Regions from separate parts of the Clavibacter zhangzhiyongii genome, predicted to be linked through region 2. Evidence: riboswitches for the same ligand, from Rfam matches in the RefSeq annotation. Region 2 holds a riboswitch; the other holds the start of a gene.
The links. A riboswitch is a leader RNA that binds a small molecule or an ion and turns the genes downstream of it on or off. The one in region 2 is predicted to bind thiamine pyrophosphate.
Positions count from the first base shown of each region.

Region 1: linked by a shared signal. The riboswitch ahead of thiM (hydroxyethylthiazole kinase) and the one ahead of H9X71_RS06825 (ECF transporter S component) in region 2 are both predicted to bind thiamine pyrophosphate.

Region 1 is NZ_CP061274.1:2,236,438-2,247,700, reverse strand. Features, by position in the region: gene H9X71_RS10660 (MFS transporter) at 1-423, opposite strand, end outside; gene H9X71_RS15075 (cupin domain-containing protein) at 537-1,427, opposite strand; gene H9X71_RS10650 (hypothetical protein) at 1,651-1,995, shown strand; gene H9X71_RS10645 (bifunctional hydroxymethylpyrimidine kinase/phosphomethylpyrimidine kinase) at 2,015-4,285, opposite strand; gene thiM (hydroxyethylthiazole kinase) at 4,282-5,109, opposite strand; TPP riboswitch at 5,100-5,191, opposite strand; gene H9X71_RS10635 (hypothetical protein) at 5,220-5,507, opposite strand; gene H9X71_RS10630 (S9 family peptidase) at 5,546-7,711, opposite strand; gene H9X71_RS10625 (maltokinase N-terminal cap-like domain-containing protein) at 7,762-9,231, opposite strand; gene H9X71_RS10620 (mycoredoxin) at 9,235-9,504, opposite strand; gene H9X71_RS10615 (D-arabinono-1,4-lactone oxidase) at 9,617-10,903, opposite strand; gene H9X71_RS10610 (glycoside hydrolase family 2 TIM barrel-domain containing protein) at 11,038-11,263, opposite strand, start outside.
Region 2 is NZ_CP061274.1:1,424,635-1,435,897, forward strand. Features, by position in the region: gene treZ (malto-oligosyltrehalose trehalohydrolase) at 1-1,641, opposite strand, end outside; gene treY (malto-oligosyltrehalose synthase) at 1,644-3,989, opposite strand; gene glgX (glycogen debranching protein GlgX) at 3,986-6,190, opposite strand; gene H9X71_RS06820 (hypothetical protein) at 6,391-6,723, shown strand; TPP riboswitch at 6,832-6,942, shown strand; gene H9X71_RS06825 (ECF transporter S component) at 6,977-7,627, shown strand; gene H9X71_RS06830 (ABC transporter ATP-binding protein) at 7,630-9,177, shown strand; gene H9X71_RS06835 (energy-coupling factor transporter transmembrane component T family protein) at 9,174-9,968, shown strand; gene H9X71_RS06840 (nucleoside/nucleotide kinase family protein) at 9,958-10,506, shown strand; gene H9X71_RS06845 (hypothetical protein) at 10,516-10,788, shown strand; gene H9X71_RS06850 (metallopeptidase family protein) at 10,927-11,263, opposite strand, start outside.

The DNA.
Region 1 (11,263 bases), 810 kb from region 2:
GAACTCGCTCACGAGCGTCGACGCGACGGGCAGCTCGGCGCCGAGCCCGAGGCCCACCACGAAGCGCAGCGCGATGAGCGCGCCCACCGACATCGCGAGCGCGGAGACGCCCGTGGCCAGCCCGTAGACGAGCAGCGTGAGCGCGAAGACCTGCCGTCGGCCGAGCCGGTCGGCGAGGAGCCCGCCGACGCTCGCGCCGATCGCCATGCCGAGGAACCCGGCGGACGCGACGAGGCCGAGCTGGCCCGCGTCCGCCTCCCACACGACCGCGAGCTGCGCGATCACGAACGAGATGAGCCCGACGTCCATCGCGTCGAGCGCCCAGCCGACGCCGCTGCCGCCGAGGATGCGGGAGTGCGGGCGGGTCCACGGGAGCCCGTCGAGGCGCTGGGCGCGGGTGGGCCGCGAGGTGGTCGTGGTCATGGTCGTGGCCTCCGGGAGGGCGCTCAGGTGGATCGCGCCCCTCGCGGGGAGGAGGAGGCGCTCGCGGTGGATCGAGCGTAGCGCCGGGGCGGGCCGCGGCCCGCCCCGTGACGTCAGCGCTGCCGGACGCGCTCCGCGAGCTCCTCGAAGACGGCCGCGTGCGTGACCCGGAGCTGCTCCCACGACGCCGTCATGTCGACGTGCTCGGGATCCGCGACCACCTGCGCGAAGCCGTGCTGCGCGCGCGGCACCGCGTCGCCGGGGAGCACGAGCGACTGGATGAACGCGCCCGTGTCGTCCGAGAAGGTGAGCGTGTGGCTGGCGACGTCGCGGTTCCAGTCGTCCGACGGCCAGGAGAGGAACGCGACGTGCCGAGGCGCGACGCCCTTCCCGGCCGCCGAGACGTAGCTGCCGTAGTGCTCCTCGCCGGGCGAGAGGATCTTGTACGCGCCGTTGTCGAGGTACACGAGCAGCGCCTCGTCGAAGGGCTTCTCGCCGTACATCGCCGTGTAGCGGAGGGCGTGCACGAGCACGGGCGCGCCGAGCGGCACGTGGTGCGCGGCCGCCGGCGTGGCGGTCGGCGTCGCGACGGACGCGGGCACGGCCGGCTGCAGGAACTCCTCGTCGGTGACGTGCGCGCCCCAGCCGGTCGCGGCGATGGGGTCGTCGCCGTCCTCCAGCACCGCGATGTGCTCCATGGGCGCGTGCGCGGTGGCGCCGTGCCAGTGCTCCTCGCCCGCCTCGATGTACGCGGATCCGCCGGGACCGACCTCGACCACCCCGCCGTCGCGCGTGCCCACCCGGGCGATGCCCGAGGTCACGTGCAGGGTCTGCCCGAGGACGTGCGAGTGCCAGACCGTGCGGGCGCCCGGCGCGAAGGTGACGGCCGCGACGACCGCGCGCTGTGCGGGGGTCTGCGGGGTGGAGATCCAGCGGAGGCGGACCTCGCCCGTGAACTGGTGGGCGGGCATCGTGACGGCGGGGGTCTCGGCCTGGACGCGCATGCGGGGTCCTCTCTGTCGGGCACGCGGGATGCCCGGGTCGTGGAACGGGGAGCCCCGGCGCGGTGATCGCGTCGGGGCACGGGCATCCTCCCGCGGGGGCGGCTGGGAGCGGGCCGGGGCGTCCCCAGGGCGTCGGGCCCGGTGCGGTGGACGAGGCCGGAGCACGCGCCCCCGTCGTCGCGACCGCTGGCGCGCCCGCGACGATGTCCCTACGCTCGGCGTCATGCCCGCGCCCCAGGTCGACGCCCCACCGCCCGTGCGCGCGCGCCTGCTGCCGGCGCCCCTGATCCTCCTGTGCGGCCTGGTCGTGGTGCCCGCGGCCATCGCCCTCGCGGCGAACAGCTGGTCGACGCCGGACGCGCCCGCCTACGTGCGGATGGCGTTCGCCACGGTCGCGGGCGTGGTCGTCGCCGTCGCGTCGGTGCTGGTGCTGCTGGTCGACCGTCTGGTGAAGCGCGCCCCCGCCGGCACCATGGTCGCGCTCACGATCTGCGTCCTGCTCTGGGCGTCGAGCACGCTCGCGGCGACGAGCGACGTGCTGCTGCAGCGACTCGCGCAGCTCCGCTGACGCAGGTCCTCCGCGCGGATCAGCCGAGCGCCTCCGGAGCAAGGAAGAAGTCGCGCTCGTACGCGGAGGAGAGCCGCGACGCCTCGAGCATGGCCGGGCGCCGGAGCGGGCCGGCGAGCGCCGCCGCCTCGTCCACCAGCTCGACGGCCCGACGCGTGGCGGCCGCGAACGCCGGATCCCCGTACGTCGCGAGCCACCCGCCGTACGGGTGCGCGTCGCCCGACGCCGTCGCCGCCGCGCCGGCCGCCCGGAGGCGCGTGCCCACGTCGGCGTAGATCGTGTAGCAGGGCAGCAGCGCGGCGACGAGCACCGCGTAGTCGCTCGTCGCGGCGTGGGCGAGGAGGTGGTCGACGTAGGCGCGCGTCACGGGCCCGGCCACCGCGGGCGCGGGGTGCCGGGCGAGCCACTCCTCGTGCAGGGCCGACTCGGCGGCGATGGCGTCGGCGGCCGCGCGCGCCCAGGTCACCTGCGCGTCCGGTGTGGGCGCGAGCTGGCTCGCGCGGGCGAGCATGCGCGAGTAGGCGCGGAGGTAGATCGCGTCCTGCGCGAGGTAGTGCGAGAACCACGCCTCGGGCAGCGTGCCGTCGCCGAGGCGGCGGACGAACGCGAGGTCGTCGATCTCCCGGCGGAGGTCCGCGGATCCCGCCCACATCTCCCGCGAGACGGGCCCGGCGTGGGTGCCGGCCGCGTCCCACAGGGCGCGCAGGTGGTCGAGCGGGCCGGCGCCGCGGCCCACGTCGAGGCCGTCCGCGTGCACGAGCGATCCCGTGAGCCAGCCCTTCGCCTCCGTGAGGGCGACGAGCCAGTCGCCGCGGCGCGGGTGCAGCGTCGCGAGGGCGCTGGAGAGGGAGCAGCCGGTGCCGTGCGTGCTGGTCGTCGCGATGCGCGGGCCGTCGACGACGTCCACCGCCGTCCGCGAGCCGTCCGCGCCCGGGGTCACGAGCGCGTCCGGGCAGTCCTCCTCGCGCAGGTGCCCGCCCTTGACGATCACGCGCACGCCGTGGCGGTCCGCGAGCGCGCGCCCCTGCCCGAGCGCCCGGTCCCAGCCCTCGGCCTCGGGCTCGCCGAGGAGCGCGGCGAGCTCCGGCAGGTTCGGGGTGACCACGTCGGCGAGCGGCAGCAGGCGGCGGAGCGCGTCGGTCGCGTCGTCGTCGAGGAGGGCGTCGCCCGACTGCGCGACCATGACGGGATCCAGCACCACGACCGGCGGCCGCGTCGCGCGCAGCCAGTCGGCCACCTCGTCGACCACGGCGGCGGATCCGAGCATGCCGATCTTCACCGCGTCGATCGCGACGTCGTCCGAGACCGCGTCGAGCTGCGCGCGCAGGAACGCGACGGGCGGCACGTGGATCTCCCGCACGCCCATCGTGTTCTGCGCCACGAGCGCCGTGACCACGGCCATGCCGTAGCCGCCGTTCGCCGCGATGGACTTGAGGTCGGCCTGGATGCCCGCGCCTCCGGTCGGATCCGTGCCCGCGATGCTGAGGACGCGGGGGACGCGCGTGGGGTCCGCGGCCGCGGGTGGCGTGCTCTCCTCACGGGCGTTCGCGTCGACCGCATCCGCGGCGCCCGAGCGCGTGCCCGTCGCCCCGGCCGCGCGCACCCGCGCCCACGCCGCCGCGAGCTCGCGCGCCGCCGCCTCCGGGTCCTCCGCCGCGCAGATCGCCGACACGACGGCCGTGCCCGCGCCGCCGGCCGCCGCGACGGCGTCCACGTCGTCCACGTCCACGCCGCCGATCGCGACGCACGGCACGGGGGAGAGGCCCGCGATGATCCCGAAGCCGTCGTGCCCGAGCGGCGCCGGGTGGTCGGGCTTGGTGCTGGTGGGGCGGATCACGCCGACGCCGAGGTAGTCGACCGTGCCCGCGGGCAGCGCGCGCACGGCCTCGACGTGCGCGGGCGTGTTCGCGGTGAGGCCCACGACGAGGCGGCGGTCGGGGCTCGCGGCGTCGAGCATCCCGCGGACGAGGGCGGCCGGCACGTCGGACTGGCCGACGTGCACGCCGTCGACGCGGGCACCGCGGGCGAGGGCCGCGAGGACGACGTCCACGCGGTCGTCGACGACGAGCAGCGGGCGGGCCGCGTCCGGGTGCGCGGACGCGTGCGCGTCGATGGCGTCGGCGGCGGCCGTCACGGTCGCCAGCAGGTCGGCCGCGCTCGCGTGCTTGTCGCGGATCTGCACGGCCGTCGCCCCGCCCGCGACCGCCGCCGCGACGACCGCGGGCACGCCGCGCTCGCCGCACAGGGCCGGGTCGGTGACGAGGTAGACGGAGAGGTCCAGCGCGGTCACGAGAGGCGCTCGCGCCGGGCGACGAGCTCGGGCATGACGGCGTCGAGCGCGTCGAGCAGCGCGACGGCGAAGGACCCCGGCCCGCGGGCGCCCTCGGCGGCGATCTCCGCGGCGATCGTGTAGACGCTCGTCGCGGCGACGGCGGCCCGCAGCGGATCCGGGTCCGTCGAGGCGAACGCCGCCATCACGGCGCCGAGCGCGCAGCCGCCGCCCGTGACCTTGGTGAGGAGCGCGTCGCCCGTGTGCACGCGCACCGTCCGCGTCCCGTCCGTGATGTGGTCGACCGGTCCCGACACCGCGACGACCGTGCCGTAGGTGCGCGCGAGGAGCTTGGCTGCGTCGAGCGCCGCCTCCACCTCGTCGGTCGCGTCGACCCCGCGGCCGCCCGCCCCGCCGGTCGCGAGCGCGATGATCTCCGACGCGTTGCCGCGCACGATCGTCGGCGACAGCGCCACGAGCTCGTGCGCGAGCCGGGTCCGCACCGGCAGGGCGCCGACGGCGACCGGATCCAGCACCCACGGCGTCCCCGCCTCGCGCGCCGCGTGGGCGGCCTCGACGGCGGCCTCGCGCTGCTCGGCGTGCGGCGTGCCGAGGTTCAGGAGCACGCCCGACGCGATGCGCGCGAACGGCCCCGCCTCGGTCGGCACGTCCGTCATCGCGGGCGCGGCGCCCAGCGCGAGGAGGACGTTCGCGGTGAAGCCGGTGACGACCGCGTTGGTGATGCACTGCACGAGCGGCGTGCGCTCCCGCAGCCGGTGGAGGAGGTCCGCCGAGGCGTTCCCCGTCCCCGTGATCTCGTCGATGGACGGGCGCGCAGCGCTCATGATGACATCCCTCCGCCGGTGCTAACCGGATCAGGTGCGACGGGTCTCATCTCAGCCCTCGTGGGCACCCCGTGTCAGGGATCCACCCTAGGGGCAGCGGGCGAGCGCACCTACTCCCGGCGGTCGCCTCCGCGTCTGGCCTGACGCGCTCGCGGACGGCGTAGGCCGACGGCCCGCGTGACCGCGACGACGAGGCCGATCAGGGCGGAGGCGAGGCCGAGCAGGATCGCCGTCATCTCCACCGACGTCATGGCCGTGATCCGCAGGTACAGCGACGTGTCGATCTCCCCGTAGAGGGCGTCGAACATCGAGAAGCGGGTGAGGTAGCCGAGGCCCGCCGTCACCGCTGCCGTCATGCCGGCGGCGATGAGCACGGCGGGGATCACGGCGGAGGTCACACCCGAGGATCGCGATGACGGCATCGCGGAGACCCGCCTCAGGCGAGCCCCGCCACGTCGAGCACCCACGCGTAGTCGGAGGCGCGCTCGCGCCACGCGTCGTAGCGGCCCGACTTGCCGCCGTGGCCGGCCTGCATCTCGGTGCGCAGCAGCACGGGGGCGCCGACCTCGCGGAGGCGGGCGGTCCACTTGGCGGGCTCGACGTAGAGGACGCGGGTGTCGTTGAGGCTCGTGACCGCGAGGATCCGCGGGTACTCCACGCCCTCGCGCACGTTCTCGTACGGCGTGTACGACTTCATGTACGCGTAGACCTCGGCGTCGTGCAGCGGGTCGCCCCACTCGTCCCACTCGATCACGGTGAGCGGCAGCGACGGGTCGAGGATGCTCGTGAGCGCGTCCACGAACGGCACGCCCGCGAGGATCCCCGCGAAGCGGTCGGGCGCGATGTTCGCGACCGCGCCCATCAGCAGCCCGCCGGCGCTCCGGCCCTCGGCGACGAGGCGGTCGGGGCTCGTCCACCCGCGCGCGATGAGGTGGTCGGCCGCCGCCACGAAGTCGGTGAAGGTGTTGCGCTTCGTGAGCGTCTTGCCCTCGTCGTACCAGCGGCGGCCCATCTCGCCGCCGCCGCGCACGTGCGCGATGACGAACGCCATGCCCCGGTCGAGCAGCGACAGCCGCGCGATGGAGAACGACGGGTCGATGCTCGCCTCGTACGAGCCGTAGCCGTACAGCAGGAGCGGTGCGGGCGTGCCGGGGTGCACGAGGCCGCGCTTGTAGACCACCGACAGCGGGATCTCGGTGCCGTCCTCCGCGGTCGCCCACTCGCGGGTCTGCACGTAGTCGTCCGGGTCGTAGCCGCCGCGCACGGGCTGCTGCTTGAGGAGGCGGAGCTCGCGGGTGGCGAGCACGTAGTCGTAGGTGGTGGCCGGTGTCGCGAGGCTCGTGTACCCGAGGCGCACGGTGGGCTGCGCGAACTCGGGGTTGCCCGCCGTGCCGACCGTGTAGATCGGCTCGTCGAACGCGATCTCGTGCAGCTGCCCGCCGTCGAGGACGCGGTCGAAGGGGATCACGCCGACCCGGGTGAGGCCCTCGCGGCGGTAGGAGATGACGAGGTGGTCGGCGAACGCGCTGGCGTCCTCGAGGCGCACCTCGTCGTCGTGGGGGATGACGACCTGGCGGTCGGTGGTGGAAGTGGGGTCGTCGGCGGGCACGTCGATGAGCTCGAAGTTGGTGGCGCCGTCGTTGTGCAGGATGAGGAGCCGGTCGCTGCCGTCGATGACCGCGTGGTCGACGTCGTACTCCACGCCGTGGCGGCGCGGCCAGACGGGGCGGAACGCGCCCGTGGCATCGCCGGCGTCGAGCAGGAGCACCTCGGTCGTGATCTTCGAGCCCACCTCGATCACGAGGTACTGGCGGCTGCGGGTCATGCCGAAGCCCACGAAGTAGCTCTCGTCGGGCTCGGTGAACACCTTGACGTCCTGCGCGGCGGGCGTGCCGACGCGGTGGCGCCACACGGTGTCGGGGCGCCAGGCGTCGTCGACCGTCACGTAGAAGAGGTGGTCGCCGTGCGCCGAGAAGGTGGCGCCGTGGCTCGTGCCGGGGATCTCGTCGGCGAGGTCCTCGCCCGTGGCGAGGTCGCGGATCCGCAGCGTGAAGCGCTCGTCGCCCTCGACGTCGGTCGAGTACGCGAGGAGCGATCCGTCGGGGCTGACCTCGAACGCGCCGAGCGAGAAGAACTCGTGGCCGTCGGCCTCGACGTTGGAGTCGAGGAGCACCTGCTCGCCGGGGACGGCGGCGCCGTCGGCCGCGGGCTCGATCGCGGGCGGGGTCCAGTCGTCGGGGCCGGCGACGGGACGGCGGCAGCGGATCGCGTACTGCGACCCCTCGACCGTGCGGGCGTAGTACCACCAGTCGCCCTCGCGGACGGGGACCGAGAGGTCGGTCTCCTGCGTGCGGTCCTTGATCTCCGTGAAGATCGCCTCGCGCAGCGGCTCCAGGTGCGCGGTCCTGCCGTCCGTGTACGCGTTCTCGGCCTCGAGGTACGCGATGACGTCGGCGTCGTCCTTGTCGCGCAGCCACTCGTACCGGTCGACGAACGTGTCGCCGTGGAACGTGCGCTCGACGGGGCGCTGATCCGCGACGGGCGGGGTGGAGGAGGACTCGGATGCGGGGGAGGAGACGGCCGGGATGGCGGGGTCGGTCATCCCGCCAGCCTACCGACGGGCGACGACCGGCCCCCGGCCGTCCTCGCGGATCAGGAGCTGATCGGCCCCGCCTCGCGCGGTCCCGTCGCGCCCGGCGTGGTCGCCGCGCCGAGCGTGCTCGAGCGGGTCGCGAGGCGCGCGACGGCCTGCAGCGGGATCGACAGCCAGCCGGGACGGTTGCGGACCTCGTAGATCGCCTCGTACACGGCCTTGTCGATCTCGAACGCGTCGAGCAGGGCCCGGTTCGCGCGGAGGTCGGTGCCGGAGCGGGCGATGTAGCCGTCGACGAACGCGCGGCGGGCGGCGGACGCCCACGCGGCGGCGGACTTGCCGGGGTGCGCGAGCGCGTAGGAGCCGGCGACGTAGTCGAACGAGCGGAGCATGCCCGCGACGTCGCGGAGCGTGACGTCGGGCAGCGAGCGCTCGTGCATGGGCCGGAGCGGCTCGCCCTCGAAGTCGAGGAGGACCCAGCCGCGGTTCGGCACCGAGAGCACCTGGCCGAGGTGGTAGTCGCCGTGGATGCGCTGCAGCTTCGGCCACTCGCCCTTCTCGGCGGCGTCGTACACGCTCGCGATGGCGTCGTGGAAGGCGGCGATCTCGGGGACCTCGCGCTCGGCCGTCGCGTGTCGGCGGCGGAAGCTGACCATGATGCCCTCGATGACCTCGGGGGTCGCCTCGACGGTGGGCAGCGCGGCGGCGAGCGTGGCGTGCACGTCGGCGGTCGCCTCGCCGAGCGCGCGAGCCTGCGCCTGGAAGTCCTCGTCGGCCTCGGCGGCGCGGAGCGCGACGCGCCACGCGTCGGTGACGCCGGGCAGGAACTCCTGCGCGAAGGCGACGTGCCCGACGGCGCGTCCCTCCTCGCGGCCGGAGTCGCTCCACTGGGCCAGCACGCTGCCCATGGTCTGCGGCACGAGCCGGGATCCGGCGCCCGCGATGGCGGACTGGAGCACGACGTCGGGGTTCTCGCCGTGGTGCAGCGCGCGGAAGACCTTGACGATCATCGGGTTGATGGCCTGGCCGTCGGCCGAGACCATGTCGTAGATGATCGACGTGTTCGACTGCTCGCCCGAGAGCACGTGGGATCCGACGACGGTCGCGATCTCCACGCCCGGCTGGCGCTGGCCGCGGGCGGTCGCGCCGAGCGAGGTCTCGTCGACGTCGGCCTCGCGGTCGTCGAGGATCGTGCGGATGAGCGCCCACGCGTACGCGGGGTCGTGCGGGCCGTCGTAGACGTGCAGCTCGACGCCGTCGTCCTCGACCGTGGTGCCGATGTGGAAGGGCTTCAGCTCCTCCAGCGGCGCCTGCCGATAGGTGAGCGGCACCTGGTACAGGACGGGCTTCGCGCTGCCGTGGTCGATGATCAGGTGCGTCTCGATGCGGGCGAACCAGCCCTCGTCGCTGAAGCTCCAGCCGCCGATGCGCTCGAGGCGGGGCTCGGTGCCCTTCGAGGCGAACCAGCGCTGCTCGCGCATCCAGGCGGCGAGGAAGTCGGGGATCTCGCTGAGGTCGTGGTGCTGCATGGCTCAGGCCACCTTCGCGGTCACGTCGGCGAGCGACGGGTTGGTGGCGGACGAGCCGTCGGGGAAGAGGACCGTGGGGACGGTCTGGTTGCCGCCGTTGATGGCCTCGACCAGCTCGGCGGTGCCGGGCACCTGCTCGATGTCCACCTCGTCGTAGCCGATGCCGGCCCGATCGAGCTGCGACTTCAGCCGGCGGCAGTAGCCGCACCAGGTGGTGGAGAACATCGTGATCCGCCCGGGGGCAGGTACGTAGGAGGAGGTCTCGGGCGCCATGCTGCTCACCCTACGCGCCGAACACGACGCCGACCCGGGATCCCCCCGGCCGGAGGACATGCCTCCGGCCGCGGGGATCCCGGGCCAGGTGCCGATCAGAGCGGGATGGCGATCAGCCGAGGAGCGAGCGCTCGAACCACGCGTTCCGGAACTTGTGCGTCGGGTCCAGGCGCTCCGCCAGGGCGAGGAAGTCACCCGAGCGCGGGTAGAGCGGCGCGATGTCGGCCGCGGTCGCGGTGAAGACCTTGCCCCAGTGCGGTCGCGCGCCGAACGGGCGGATGGCCGCCTCCAGCTCCACGAGCAGCGCCTCGACGGCCGCCTGGTCGCGCTTCCACGTGAAGTGCAGGCCGATGGTCGCCTGGCCGTGCTGCGGGCTCAGCCACAGCCGGTCCTCGGCGACGGCGCGCAGCTCGCAGACGAGGAGGATCGGGCGGATCCGGTCGCCCATCGCGCGCAGCGCCTGCACGGCCTCGACGGCGCGGTCGAGCGGGACGTGGAACTCCGACTGGATCTCCTCGCCGTCGCTCGGCGTGAAGCCCATCTTGAAGTGCGAGAGGCGGTCGGACCAGAGGCCGACGACCCCGAGCTGCGAGGTGCTGTTCACCGGATCGATGCCGAGGATCGGGTGGCGCTCCTCGGTGGCGGCGGGAGCGCCGAAGTAGTCCTCCATGACGACCTCGTCCTCGGGCTGGCCGTCGACGTCGAGCTGCACGCGGCTCTTCAGCCACACCTGGTCGGTGGTCTCGCCGAAGCGCGTGAAGACGCTGACGCTGTAGGCGCCGCCGAAGACGTCCTCGAGGTTCGCGTCGAACGCGTCCCAGCTGAGGCCCTCGAAGACGCGCTGGCGCACGAGGTACGAGGGCTCGACGTCGAGGGTCACGCGCGTGACCACGCCGAGCGCGCCGAGGCCCACCACGACGCCGTCGAAGTCGTCGTCGCCGCGGCGGTACGTGACGGTCTCGCCGTCGGCCGTGATCAGCTCGAGGGCCGCGACGGCGGTGCCGAGGTTGCCGTTGCCGATGCCGGATCCGTGGGTCGCCGTGGCGATCGCGCCCGCGACCGAGATGTGCGGCAGCGACGCGAGGTTGTGGATCGCGAGGCCCTCCTCGCCGAGCAGCTCCGCGAGCTTCCCGTAGGCGAGGCCGGCCGAGAACGTGACGGTGCTCGCGTCGCGGTCGACCACGAGGTCGGCGGGCAGCTCGGCGAGCGAGACCAGCACGTCCGAGTCGGCGATGTCGTTGAACGAGTGGCGCGATCCGAGCACGCGGATGCGGGGCGCGTCGCGCACGATGGCGCGCAGCTCCTCGACGGTCGTCGGCGCGTGGACCGTCCGGGCCGTGTACGCGTAGTTGCCGGCCCAGTTGGTGCCCGCGGTGCCCTGCTCGATGGTGTCGGTCATTGGTCCTCCTCGCGCCCGCCGTCGGACGCCGTCGTCTCCAGCTTGCCCGCCCTCCGGCCGGAGGGCGAGCGTGTCGTGCGGCCGGGCCGCGTCGGATGCGGCGGCGGACCCCGGGAGGTCCGCCGCCGCGGTCGTCAGCGGCTGCGGATGGTGAGCTCGAGCGTCCTCGCGGACGGCCAGAGCTGGTGCTCGGGCAGCACGTCGAGGCCGCACGCGCGCGAGCCGAGCCCGTGCTGCGCGGCGTCGATGTAGAGGTGCACCGCCTCGCTCGCGGGCAGCTCGTGCGGGTGCGCCGCGCGGTCGAGCTCCTGCGGCGTGTGCCGCGAGGCCGTGAAGCCGGGGCGGCGGCCCGCGGTGTCG
Region 2 (11,263 bases):
CAGGTTGACGACGATCGACAGCTCGCCGCGGTCCATGACGAGCAGGCGCGCCTCCTCGTGGACCTCGACCTCGACCTCGGCGAACCGGGGGTCGGTGAGGTCGGGGTGGGCGCGACGCAGGCGGATCAGCTCGGAGTAGAGCGCGAACAGCCGCGCGTGCTGCGAGTCGCCGCCCGCGGTGCCGTACAGCTCCGACCAGTCGAGCTTCGAGTCCTGGAACGTCGAGAGGTCCTGGGGGTTCGGCACGACGGATTCGTCCCAGCCCATCTTCGCGAACTCCTCGATGCGGCCCTTCGCCGTCGCCTCGCCGAGGTCGTGCTCCGGGTGCGAGGTGAAGAACTGCCACGGCGTGGTCGCGCCCCACTCCTCGCCCATGAAGAGCATCGGGGTGAAGGGCGACGTGAGCGTGAGCACCGCGGCCAGCGCGAGGCCGCCCTCGTCGAGCGTCGCGGTGAGGCGGTCGCCCGTCGCGCGGTTGCCGATCTGGTCGTGGTTCTGGTTCGCGACCACGAGGCGGTGGGCGGGGATCCGCTCGAGGTCGAGCGGACGCCCGTGCACGCGGCCGCGGAACGACGACCAGGTGCCGTCGTGGAAGAAGCCGCGCGTGATGACCTTGGCGAGCGCCCCGAGCGACGCGAAGTCCTCGTAGTAGCCCGTCGTCTCGCCCGTGAGCGCGACGTGGACCGCGTGGTGGAAGTCGTCGCTCCACTGCGCGTCGAGCCCGTAGCCGTGCGCCTCGCGCGACGTGATGAGCTCCGGGTCGTTGAGGTCGGACTCCGCGATGAGCGTGAGCGGGCGGCCGACGTGCGCGGAGAGGACGTCCACCTGCACCGCCAGCTCCTCGAGGAGGTGCGTCGCGGTGTGGTCGACGAGCGCGTGCACGGCGTCGAGGCGCAGCGCGTCGACGTGGTAGTCGCCGAGCCACATGAGCGCGTTGTCGATGATGTACTCGCGCACGGGACCGGAGTCCTCGCCGTCGAGGTTGAGGCTGGATCCCCACGTGTTCGCCGACGCCTCGTGGAGGTACGGGCCGAACTCGGGCAGGTAGTTGCCGGAGGGGCCGAGGTGGTTGTAGACGACGTCCTGCACGACGCCGAGGCCGCGCGCGTGGCACGCGTCGACGAAGCGCTGGTACGCCTCCGGTCCGCCGTAGGTCTCCTGCACGGCGTACCAGAGGACGCCGTCGTAGCCCCAGTTGTGCGTCCCGTTGAAGCCGTTGACCGGCAGGACCTCCACGAGGTCGACGCCGAGCGCGACCAGGTGGTCGAGCCGGTCGATGGCGGAGTCGAGCGTGCCCTCGGGCGTGAAGGTGCCGATGTGCATCTCGTAGATGACGGCGCCGGCGAGCTGGCGGCCCGTCCAGGCCTGGTCGGTCCACGCGAAGGACGACGGGTCGTAGGTGCGCGAGCGGCCGTGGACGCCCTCGGGCTGGCGACGCGAACGCGGGTCCGGCAGCGGGGTGTCGGAGTCGTCCACGAGGTAGCCGTAGTCGAGGTCGCCCGAGGGGAGGGCCTCGGCGCGCTCGGCGTCGAGGGTCCACCAGCCGTCGCCCGTGGGGGAGAGCGGCAGGCGCTCGTCGCCCACGGACAGGGCGAGGGTGCGGGCCTTCGGGGCCCAGATGTCGAAGCGGTCGTCGGTCATTCTCAGCTCCCGGGGGTGATGTCGGCGGCGGTGGAGGCGGGCGCGAGGATCGCGACCGGGTAGTCGGCGAGGAGGGCCGCGACGGACACGCGTCCGCCGTCGACGCGGCGTCCGCTGACGTGGTCGACGAGCTCGCCCTCGGGCAGCGTCAGGGACGTGCTGCCCCACCCGCCGCCGGTCTCGAGGCCGACGGGGAGGCGGGTCGCGACCGTGATCGCACCGCCCCGGTCGAAGGCGATCACGTGCGACGCGGCGTCGCCGGTCGCGCGCACGGGCTCGTAGCCGGTGAACAGCTCCGGGTGGTCGCGGCGGAGGCGGAGCGCCCGCGCGGTGACCAGGAGCTTCGCGGCGCCGGTCTCGTCGATCGCGGGCTCGGCGCCCGTGAGCACGGCGTCGAGGGCCGCGCGGCGCATGCCGAAGTCGACCTCGCGGCGGTTGTCGGGATCCACGAGGCTCGTCTCCCACAGCTCGCTGCCCTGGTAGACGTCGGGCATGCCGGGGGCGGTGAGCTGGATGGCCTTCGCCGCCAGCGCGTTCGACCAGCCCGGGCCGGAGAGCCGGTCGTACAGCCCGCCGACGATCGTGCGCGCGCGCGGGTCGTCGAACGCCGCGTCGACGAGCGCGTGCATGCGCTCCTCGAAGGCCTCGTCGGGGGCGGTCCACGTGGTGGAGTCGCCGGCCTCGCGGGACGCCTTCTCGGCGTACGCGTGCAGGCGCTCGCGCGAGGCGGGCCAGGTGCCGACGAGCGTCTGCCAGAGCAGGTTCTCGAACGGGCCGTCGCCGGTGGGCGCGACCTCGCGCAGCTGGCCGAGCGCGTCGCGCCAGGCCTCGGGCGTCTCGGAGAGCACGTCGATGCGGGCGCGCACGTCCTCGCCGCGCTTCGTGTCGTGCGTCGAGAGCGTCGTCATCGCGTGCGGCGCGATGCGCTGGCGCTCCTGCTGGCGCGCGTGGAAGTCGTCGACATCGATCGCGAAGATCGACGGGTCGGCGCCGACCTCGTTGAGCGAGACGAGGCGCGAGTAGCGGTAGAACGCCGTGTCCTCGACGCCCTTGGCCATCACCATGCCGCTCGTCTGCTGGAAGCGCTGGGCGACGAGCGTCGTCGGGTCGGACAGCTGCGGCATGAGCGCGTCGACGGTCGCGACGAGGTCGGGCCGGCTGCGGCGGGCGGCGTCGGCGGCCTGCTCGAGGTGCTCGATCCCGCCGGGCAGGTAGCTGCGGTAGACGGGGAAGGTGGCGAGCAGCTCGGCGATGGCGTCGGCGGCGTCCGCGGGCGCGTCCTCCACGAGGCGCTCGAGGCGGAGGACCTCGCTGCGGAGGATCCCGTCGGCGATGCCGCGCTTCGTGCCGCGGATCATGTCGGCCCAGCTGGTGAGCTCGCCCTGCGGCAGGCCGCGGAGCGACGCGTCGAGGTGGTCGAGCTCGACCTGGCCGTCGGGGTCGACGAGCACGCGGTCGATCTCGGCGAGCGCGTCGTACCCGGTGGTGCCTGCGGTGGCCCAGTCGGTGGGCAGCGTCTCGCCGGGCTCGAGGATCTTCTCCACGAGCACGTACGCGCCACCCGTGATCCGCGCGAGGTCGTCGAGGTAGCCCTTGGGGTCGAGCAGCCCGTCCGGGTGGTCGACGCGCAGGCCGTCCGCGAGGCCCTCGCGGAACCAGCGCGAGATCTCCTGGTGCGACTCCTCGAAGACGCGCGGCAGCTCGACGCGGATGCCCGCGAGCGTGTTGACCGCGAAGAACCGGCGGTAGTTGAGCTCGGCGTCGGCGCGGCGCCAGTTGACGAGCTCGTAGGACTGGCGCTCGTGCACCGCGCGGGCGTCCGCGTCGTCCTCGGCCGTGCCGGGCGCGACGGGGAACCGCTGGTCGTAGTAGCGGAGCTCGACCGTGCCGTCGTCGCCGCGGACGAGCTGCAGCTCGTCGAGCTCCGACTCGCCGTCGCCGAGCACCGGGATCCGCACCTTGCCGCGGCCGAAGTCCCAGTCGATGTCGAAGGCGTCCGCGTAGCGGCTCGCGGTGCCGTGCGTGAGGAGGTCCCACCACCACAGGCTCTCGACGGGCGTGGCGACGCCCACGTGGTTCGGGACGATGTCGACGAGCACGCCCATGCCCAGCTCGTGCGCCCGGTCGGCGACGGCCTTCAGGCCCGCGGCCCCGCCGCGCGTCGGGTCGACCTGCGAGTGGTCGACGACGTCGTAGCCGTGGTCGGATCCGGGCTCGGCCGTGAGGATCGGGCTGAGGTACACCCAGTCCGCGCCGAGGTCCTTCACGTAGGGCAGCTGCTCGGCGACGGCGGCGAGGTCGAACGACTCCCGCACCTGGAACCGGTAGGTGGAGATGGGGGTTCTCAACTGATGTCGCTCCTTGGATCTGCGGCGGGCCGGTCGGCCTGCGAGTGGGTGAGGACGGCGAGGCTCGCCGCGACCGAGTGGTCGGGCTCCACCTCGGGCTCGGTGTAGGCGCGCAGCACCACGAGCGCCTTGGCCGCCACATCCACGACGCTACTCGCGCGGAGGGCCGTCGAGTCGGCTCCGACGCCCGCGGTGTCGATCACGGTCTCCCACGCGTCCGCGTACTCGTCCGACGGCAGCGTGAAGGACACCGGCTCGTCGTGCGCGTTGAAGTAGAGGAGGAAGTGGGTGTCGTAGATGTCCTCGCCGCGGCGGTCGCGCCCGCGGATCCCGTTGCCGTTGAGGAACATGCCGATCGCCCGGAGGCCGGACTCCCAGTCGTCGTCGACCATCGGCGTCGCGTCGGCGTCGAGCCAGACGATGTCGGGCAGCGGCTCGCCCTCGCCGCGGCGCACGGGCCGGCCGTCGAAGAAGCGGCCGCGCCGGAAGGTCGGGTGCTCCTTGCGCAGGCGCACCACGCTGGCGGTGAACTCCGCGAGCGGCTGGTCGGCCTGGTCCCAGTGCACCCAGCTGATCTCGTTGTCCTGCGCGTAGGTGTTGTTGTTGCCCTGCTGGGTGCGGCCGAGCTCGTCGCCGTGCAGGATCATCGGCACGCCCTGCGACAGGATCATCGTCGCGAGCATGTTGCGCTGCTGGCGCCCGCGCAGGGTGGCGATCCGCGGGTCGTCGGTCGGCCCCTCCACGCCCATGTTCCAGGAGCGGTTGTGGCTCTCGCCGTCGTTGTTGTCCTCGCCGTTGGCCTCGTTGTGCTTCTCGTTGTACGAGACCAGGTCGGCGATGGTGAAGCCGTCGTGCGCGGTGATGAAGTTGATCGACGCGACCGGGCGGCGGCCGGAGTGCTCGTAGAGGTCGGCCGAGCCCGTGATCCGCGCCGCGAACTCCCCGAGGGACGACGCCTCGCCGCGCCAGAAGTCGCGCACGGTGTCGCGGTACTTGCCGTTCCACTCGGTCCACTGGGGCGGGAAGTTGCCCACCTGGTACCCGCCGGGGCCGACGTCCCACGGCTCCGCGATGAGCTTGACCTGCGACACCACCGGGTCCTGCTGCACGAGCTCGAAGAAGGTCGCGAGCTTGTCGACGTCGTAGAACTCGCGCGCGAGCGCCGACGCGAGGTCGAAGCGGAAGCCGTCGACGTGCATCTCGGTCACCCAGTAGCGCAGCGAGTCCATGATCAGCTGCAGCGAGTGCGGGTGGCGGACGTTGAGCGAGTTGCCCGTGCCCGTGTAGTCCATGTAGTAGGTCGGGTCGTCTTCCATGAGCCGGTAGTAGGCCTGGTTGTCGATGCCCTTGAACGACAGGGTCGGCCCGAGGTGGTTGCCCTCGGCCGTGTGGTTGTAGACCACGTCGAGGATCACCTCGATGCCGGCCGCGTGCAGCGCCCGCACCATCGACTTGAACTCCTGCACCTGCTGGCCGAGCTCGCCCGTGGACGAGTACGCGTTGTGCGGCGCGAAGAACCCGATCGTGTTGTAGCCCCAGTAGTTCCGGAGGCCCTTCTCCAGCAGCGTGTTGTCCTGCACGAACTGGTGCACGGGCATCAGCTCGATGGCGGTCACGCCGAGGTGCTGCAGGTGGTCGATGACCGCGGGGTGCGCGATGCCGGCGTAGGTGCCGCGCAGCTCCTCGGGGATCCGCGGGTGCAGCTGCGTGAGGCCCTTGACGTGCGCCTCGTAGACCACGGTCTCGCTGTACGGCGTGCGGGGGAGGCGGTCGCCGTCCCAGTCGAAGAAGGGGTTGACCACGACGCCGAGCATCATGTGCGGGCCCGAGTCCTCGTCGTTGCGGCTGGACGGGTCGCCGAAGTCGTAGGCGAACAGCGACGGGTGCCAGTCGAACTCGCCGCAGGTGGCCTTGGCGTAGGGATCCAGCAGGAGCTTCGCGGGGTTCGACCGGTGGCCGTTCTCCGGCTCGTACGGCCCGGTCACCCGGTAGCCGTAGCGCTGACCCGGCTGCACGTGCGGGAGGTAGCAGTGCCAGACGTGGGCGTCGACCTCGGTGACGTCGACGCGGGTCTCGGTGCCGTCCTCCTCGATGAGGCACAGCTGCACCGACTCGGCGGCCTCGCTGAAGAGGGCGAAGTTCGTGCCGCTCCCGTCGAAGGTCGCTCCGAGCGGATAGGGGTTTCCGGGCCAGGTGTGCAAGTGGTCCTCCAGTTGGGTCGACTCGTCCTTCGACGGCGCACGCGTGCGCGGGTCCGTCGGGGGCGGGGCAGGCGGTGGATCCGCGTGGGCCGCAGCGGCGGGGAGGCCGGATGCGACGCAGCGACGCACCAGGGGCGAGGGTACCGTGAGGACCCGGATCGACCCGCATCCCGGCGGGCTCACGGGGTACGGTGGGACGCATGACCAACCTCGTCGCACAGCTCGCAGAGAACGTGAAGAACGCCGGAGTGGGGACGGTCTACGGCGACCCCCTCGACATCGACGGCTCGACCATCGTGCCCGTGGCATTCGCCTGGTACGGCTTCGGCGGGGGCAGCGACCTCCCCGACTCCGACGGCAACGTCGCGGGGGGCGGCGGGGGCGGCGGCGCCACCTGGCCCATCGGCGCGTACATCGCCACCGACGGCGAGGTGCGCTTCCAGCCGAACGTGATCGCGCTGCTCGCCGTGGCCACGCCCGTCATCTGGATCTCGGGCAAGGTCCTCGTCAAGCTCATCAAGACGCTCAAGTAGCGAGCCGCGCCCACCGGCGCGCACGACCACCGCGGAGCGCGGGTGCCGACGGGCACCCGCGCTCCCGTGCGTCCGGGCGCGTCGCGTGCTCCCGGCCCGCGCTAGGATCGCGGTGAACACGGGAGTCCGGTGAGCCGGGCTGAGAGGAAGACCCCCAGTCTTCGACCGTCGAACCTGATCTGGATCATGCCAGCGCAGGGAGGTTTCCTTTCTCCACCCGTGCCCTCTTCCACCTCACCGAAGGGCACGTCCGATGACCGCATCACCCTCGTCCACCGCCTCCGCTCCGTCCGACGTCGCCGCGCGCGCGCCCCGCTCGGGGCTCCGCGCCCGCTGGCGCGTCATCGACATCGTCGTGGCCAGCGTCCTCGGCGTCGCGTCCGGCCTCGTCTTCGTCCTCTGGAACACGGCGTCCGTCCCCGTGGCCGGCCTCTTCCAGCCGCTGCTGCCGGGGCTCCAGGCCCTCGCCGGCGGCGGCTGGCTGTTCGCGGGAGTCCTCACGGGCATCGTGATCCGCAAGCCCGGCGCCGCGCTCTACGGCGAGCTCCTCGCCGCGTTCGTCTCCATGCTCGTCGGCAACGTCTGGGGCGTGGGCACCCTCCTCTCCGGCCTCACGCAAGGCCTCGGCGCCGAGCTCGTGCTGCTGGTCTTCCTCTACGCGAACTGGCGCGCCTACGTCGCCGTGCTCGCGGGCATGGGCGCGGGCCTCGCGATGGCGATCACCGACCTCATCACCTACTACCCGGGATCCGCGCCGCTGTTCGTCGCCGTCTACACGGGCGCCGCGCTCGTCTCGGGCGCCCTGATCGCCGGCCTCCTCTCCTGGCTGGTCGCGCGGGCGCTCGCCCGCACCGGCGCGCTGTCGCGCTTCGCCTCGGGCCGCGACACCGCGGCCCGCGTCTGACCGTGCGGCGGCCGGGCCGGCGCCCGTCCGGCGTCCGCGCCCCGCTCGCCGGGCCCGGCTCCACCGCGGAGGCCGGCGGCGGCGCGTCCGTCCGGGCCTCCGGCTGGGGCTGGCGGCACGCGGGCCGGAGCGCCTGGGCCGTCCGCGACGTCGACCTCGTGATCGAGCCGGGGGAGCGCGTGCTGCTCCTCGGCGCGTCGGGCGCCGGGAAGACCACGCTCCTGCATGCCCTGGCCGGCGTCCTCGGCGGCGACGACGAGGGCGAGGCCCGCGGCTCGCTGACGATCGACGGGCACGATCCCGCCGCCCTCCGCGGCCGCGCGGGGCTCGTGCTCCAGGACCCCGACGCGCAGGTGATCCTCTCCCGCGTCGGCGACGACGTCGCATTCGGCTGCGAGAACCTCGGCGTCCCGCGCGAGGAGATCTGGGTCCGCGTGCGGCACGCCCTCGACGCCGTCGGCCTCGACGTCGCCCTCGACCGCTCCACGACGGCGCTGTCGGGCGGCCAGAAGCAGCGGCTCGCCCTCGCGGGGGTCCTCGCCATGCGGCCCGGGCTCCTGCTGCTCGACGAGCCCACCGCCAACCTCGATCCCGAGGGCGTCGGCGAGGTCCGTCGCGCCGTGGAGGCGGTCGTCGCCTCGACGGGCGCGACGCTGGTCGTCATCGAGCACCGCGTCGCCGTCTGGCAGGACCTGGTCGACCGGGTCGTCGTGCTCGGGGCCGACGGCGGGATCCTCGCCGACGGGGTGCCCGACGACGTCCTCCGCGACCAGGGCGCGTCCCTCGCCGCGGCCGGCGTCTGGGTGCCGGGACGCGAGCCGCGGGCGCCCGTGCGGGCACCCGCCGGCGGCGCCGCGCTCGTCCGCGCGGACGACCTCGCGATCGGCCGCGGACGCGGGCCGGCGGTCGCCGACGGGCTGGCCGTCGCGCTCGCCTCCGGCCGCGTCGCCGCGCTCACGGGCCCGAACGGCGGCGGCAAGAGCACGCTCGCCCTCACGCTCGGCGGCCTGCTGCCGGCCCGGTCCGGCCGCGTCGTCGCGGAGCCCGGGCTCGCCGACGGGCTGTCCGCGGATCCGGCCGCATGGCGGTCCCGGGAGCTGGCGGCGCGCATCGGCACGGTCTTCCAGGATCCCGAGCACCAGTTCCTCGCCGCCACGGTCCGCGCCGAGCTCGAGGTCGGGCCGCGCGCCGTCGGCACCGGGGAGGCCGGGACCGCGCGCCGCGTCGACGAGCTCCTCGTCCGCCTGCGCCTCGACGGCCTCGCCCGCGCCAACCCCTTCACCCTCTCCGGCGGCGAGAAGCGGCGCCTGTCCGTCGCCACGGCCCTCGCCACCGCGCCGCGGCTGCTCGTCCTCGACGAGCCGACGTTCGGCCAGGACGCGCGCACGTGGGCTGAGCTCGTCGCGCTCCTCGCCGACCTCGTCGACCGCGAGGGCGTGGGCGTGCTCGTCGTCACGCACGACGCCGACCTGGTGCGTGCCCTCGCCGACGACGTGCTGCGCCTGGACCCCGCGCCCGACGCCCCGGCCCGGCTGCGGGTCGTCCGATGAGCGCGGTCCTCCCCGAGACGCGGCCCGCGGCGCGCGCCACGGGGCTCGCCGCGGTCAACCCCGTCGCCCGGCTCGCCGCGGCCCTCGTCCTGACCCTCGCGCTCGTGCTCAGCCTCGACGTCGTGTCCGCGGGCGTCGCGCTCCTGCTCGAGCTGCTGCTCCTGCCGGCCGCGGGGATCCGGCCGCGCGCGCTCCTCCTGCGCGGCGTCCCCGTCTGGATCGCCGCTCCCGGCGCGGGCCTCACGATCCTGCTCTACGGGCGCACCTCGGGCGACGTGTACGCGCAGTTCCTGCTCGTGGTCGTGAGCGAGGGATCCGTGCTGCTCGCCGTCGCCACCATGCTCCGGGTGCTCGCCATCGGGGTCGCGTCGCTCGTGCTGTTCTCCGCGGTGGACCCGACCGACCTCGCCGACGGCCTCGCGCAGGTGTGGCGCCTCCCGTCCCGCTTCGTGCTCGGCGCGCTCGCGGGCGTGCGGCTCGTCGGCCTCCTCCTCGACGACTGGCGCTCCCTCGAGCTCGCGCGCCGGGCGCGCGGCGTCGCCGACCGCGGCCGCGTCCGCCGCTTCGCGGGCCAGGCGTTCGCCCTGCTCGTGCTCTCCATCCGCCGCGGCAGCAAGCTGGCGACGGCGATGGAGGCGCGCGGGTTCGGCGGCCCGGGGGCCCGCACGTGGGCCCGGCCGAGCGTCATCGGCCGCCGCGAGCACCTGGTCGTCGCGATCGCGGTCCTCGTCGCCGTGGCGGCGGTCGGCGCGGCCGTCGCGGCCGGGACGTGGGACTTCGTTGCGGCCTGACGCGGGGGAGCGGCGCCCGGCGCTGGTCCTCGTCGACGGCCCGAGCGGCTCGGGCAAGTCGACCCTCGCGGACGCGCTCGTCCGCGACGGCGATCCCGCGGCGCTCCTGCCGCCCGGCGCGCAGCTCCTGCGCCTCGACGACGTCTACCCCGGCTGGGACGGCTTGGAGGAGGCGTCCCGTCACCTCGAGCGGCACGTGCTGCCGGGGATGCGCGCGGGCGGCCGGCCTCGCTGGCGCCGCTGGGACTGGGTCGCCGACGCGGCCGCCGAGTGGCACGACCTCGATCCCGCGCGTCCGCTCGTGGTGGAGGGCTGCGGCTCCCTCACGCGCGCGTCCGCCCGCCTCGCCACGCATCGCATCTGGGTCGAGGCGGACGACGCCGTCCGCCGTGCCCGCGCCATCGCGCGCGACGGGCAGTCCTTCGCCGTGGAGTGGGAGCGCTGGGACGCGCAGTGGCGGGGGCACGTCGCCCGGGAGGATCCGCGCGGCCTGGCCGACCGCGTCGTCCGCACGGACGCCGTCGCGGCGGCCGGGTAGCCTGGGCCCATGACCGATTCCGCACCCACCGACGTCCGCTACCTCGCCGTCTACGCCGACGGCCCCCTCGAGGGCACCACCGAGACCCGCGTGCTCGTCGACGGCCAGCACGACGAGACCATCAGCACCATGTCGGCCGTGGAGGGCAAGGAGTCCCTGTTCCAGTACCGCGCGGGCGAGGTGTCCGAGGTCGCGGGCGAGCAGCGCGTCACCTACACGTTCGTGCCCGACGGCAGCGACGACGTGCTCGGCGAGGGCGACGACGAGTCCCTCGAGCTCTGATCCGCATGACGCCCGGCGCCTGAGCGCCGACCCGACGACCCCGGCCCGCGATGCGGCAGCCGGGGTCGTCCTGCGTCCGGGAGGCGGCCTCGGTCGGGCGGCGCGAGCACGCGCCCATGCGGACGGTGGTCCGGCGGGTCAGGCCCAGCCGAGCTCGTGCAGCCGGTCGTCGTCGATGCCGTGGAAGTGCGCGATCTCGTGCACGAGCGTCACGTGCACCAGGTCGCGCAGGTCGTCCATGTCGTCGGCCTCGTGGAGGTGCGGCTCGCGGTAGACGACGATCCGGTCGGGCATCTCCCCGAACCCGTACTGGCCGCGCTCGGTCATCGCGACGCCGTCGTAGAGGCCGAGCAGGTCGAGCGATCCGTCCTCGGGTCGGTCCTCCACCACGAAGACGACGTTGTCGAGGCCGTCGACCATCTCGTCCGGCAGCTCATCGAGCTCGTCGACGACCAGGCGCTCGAAGTCGTCGGGA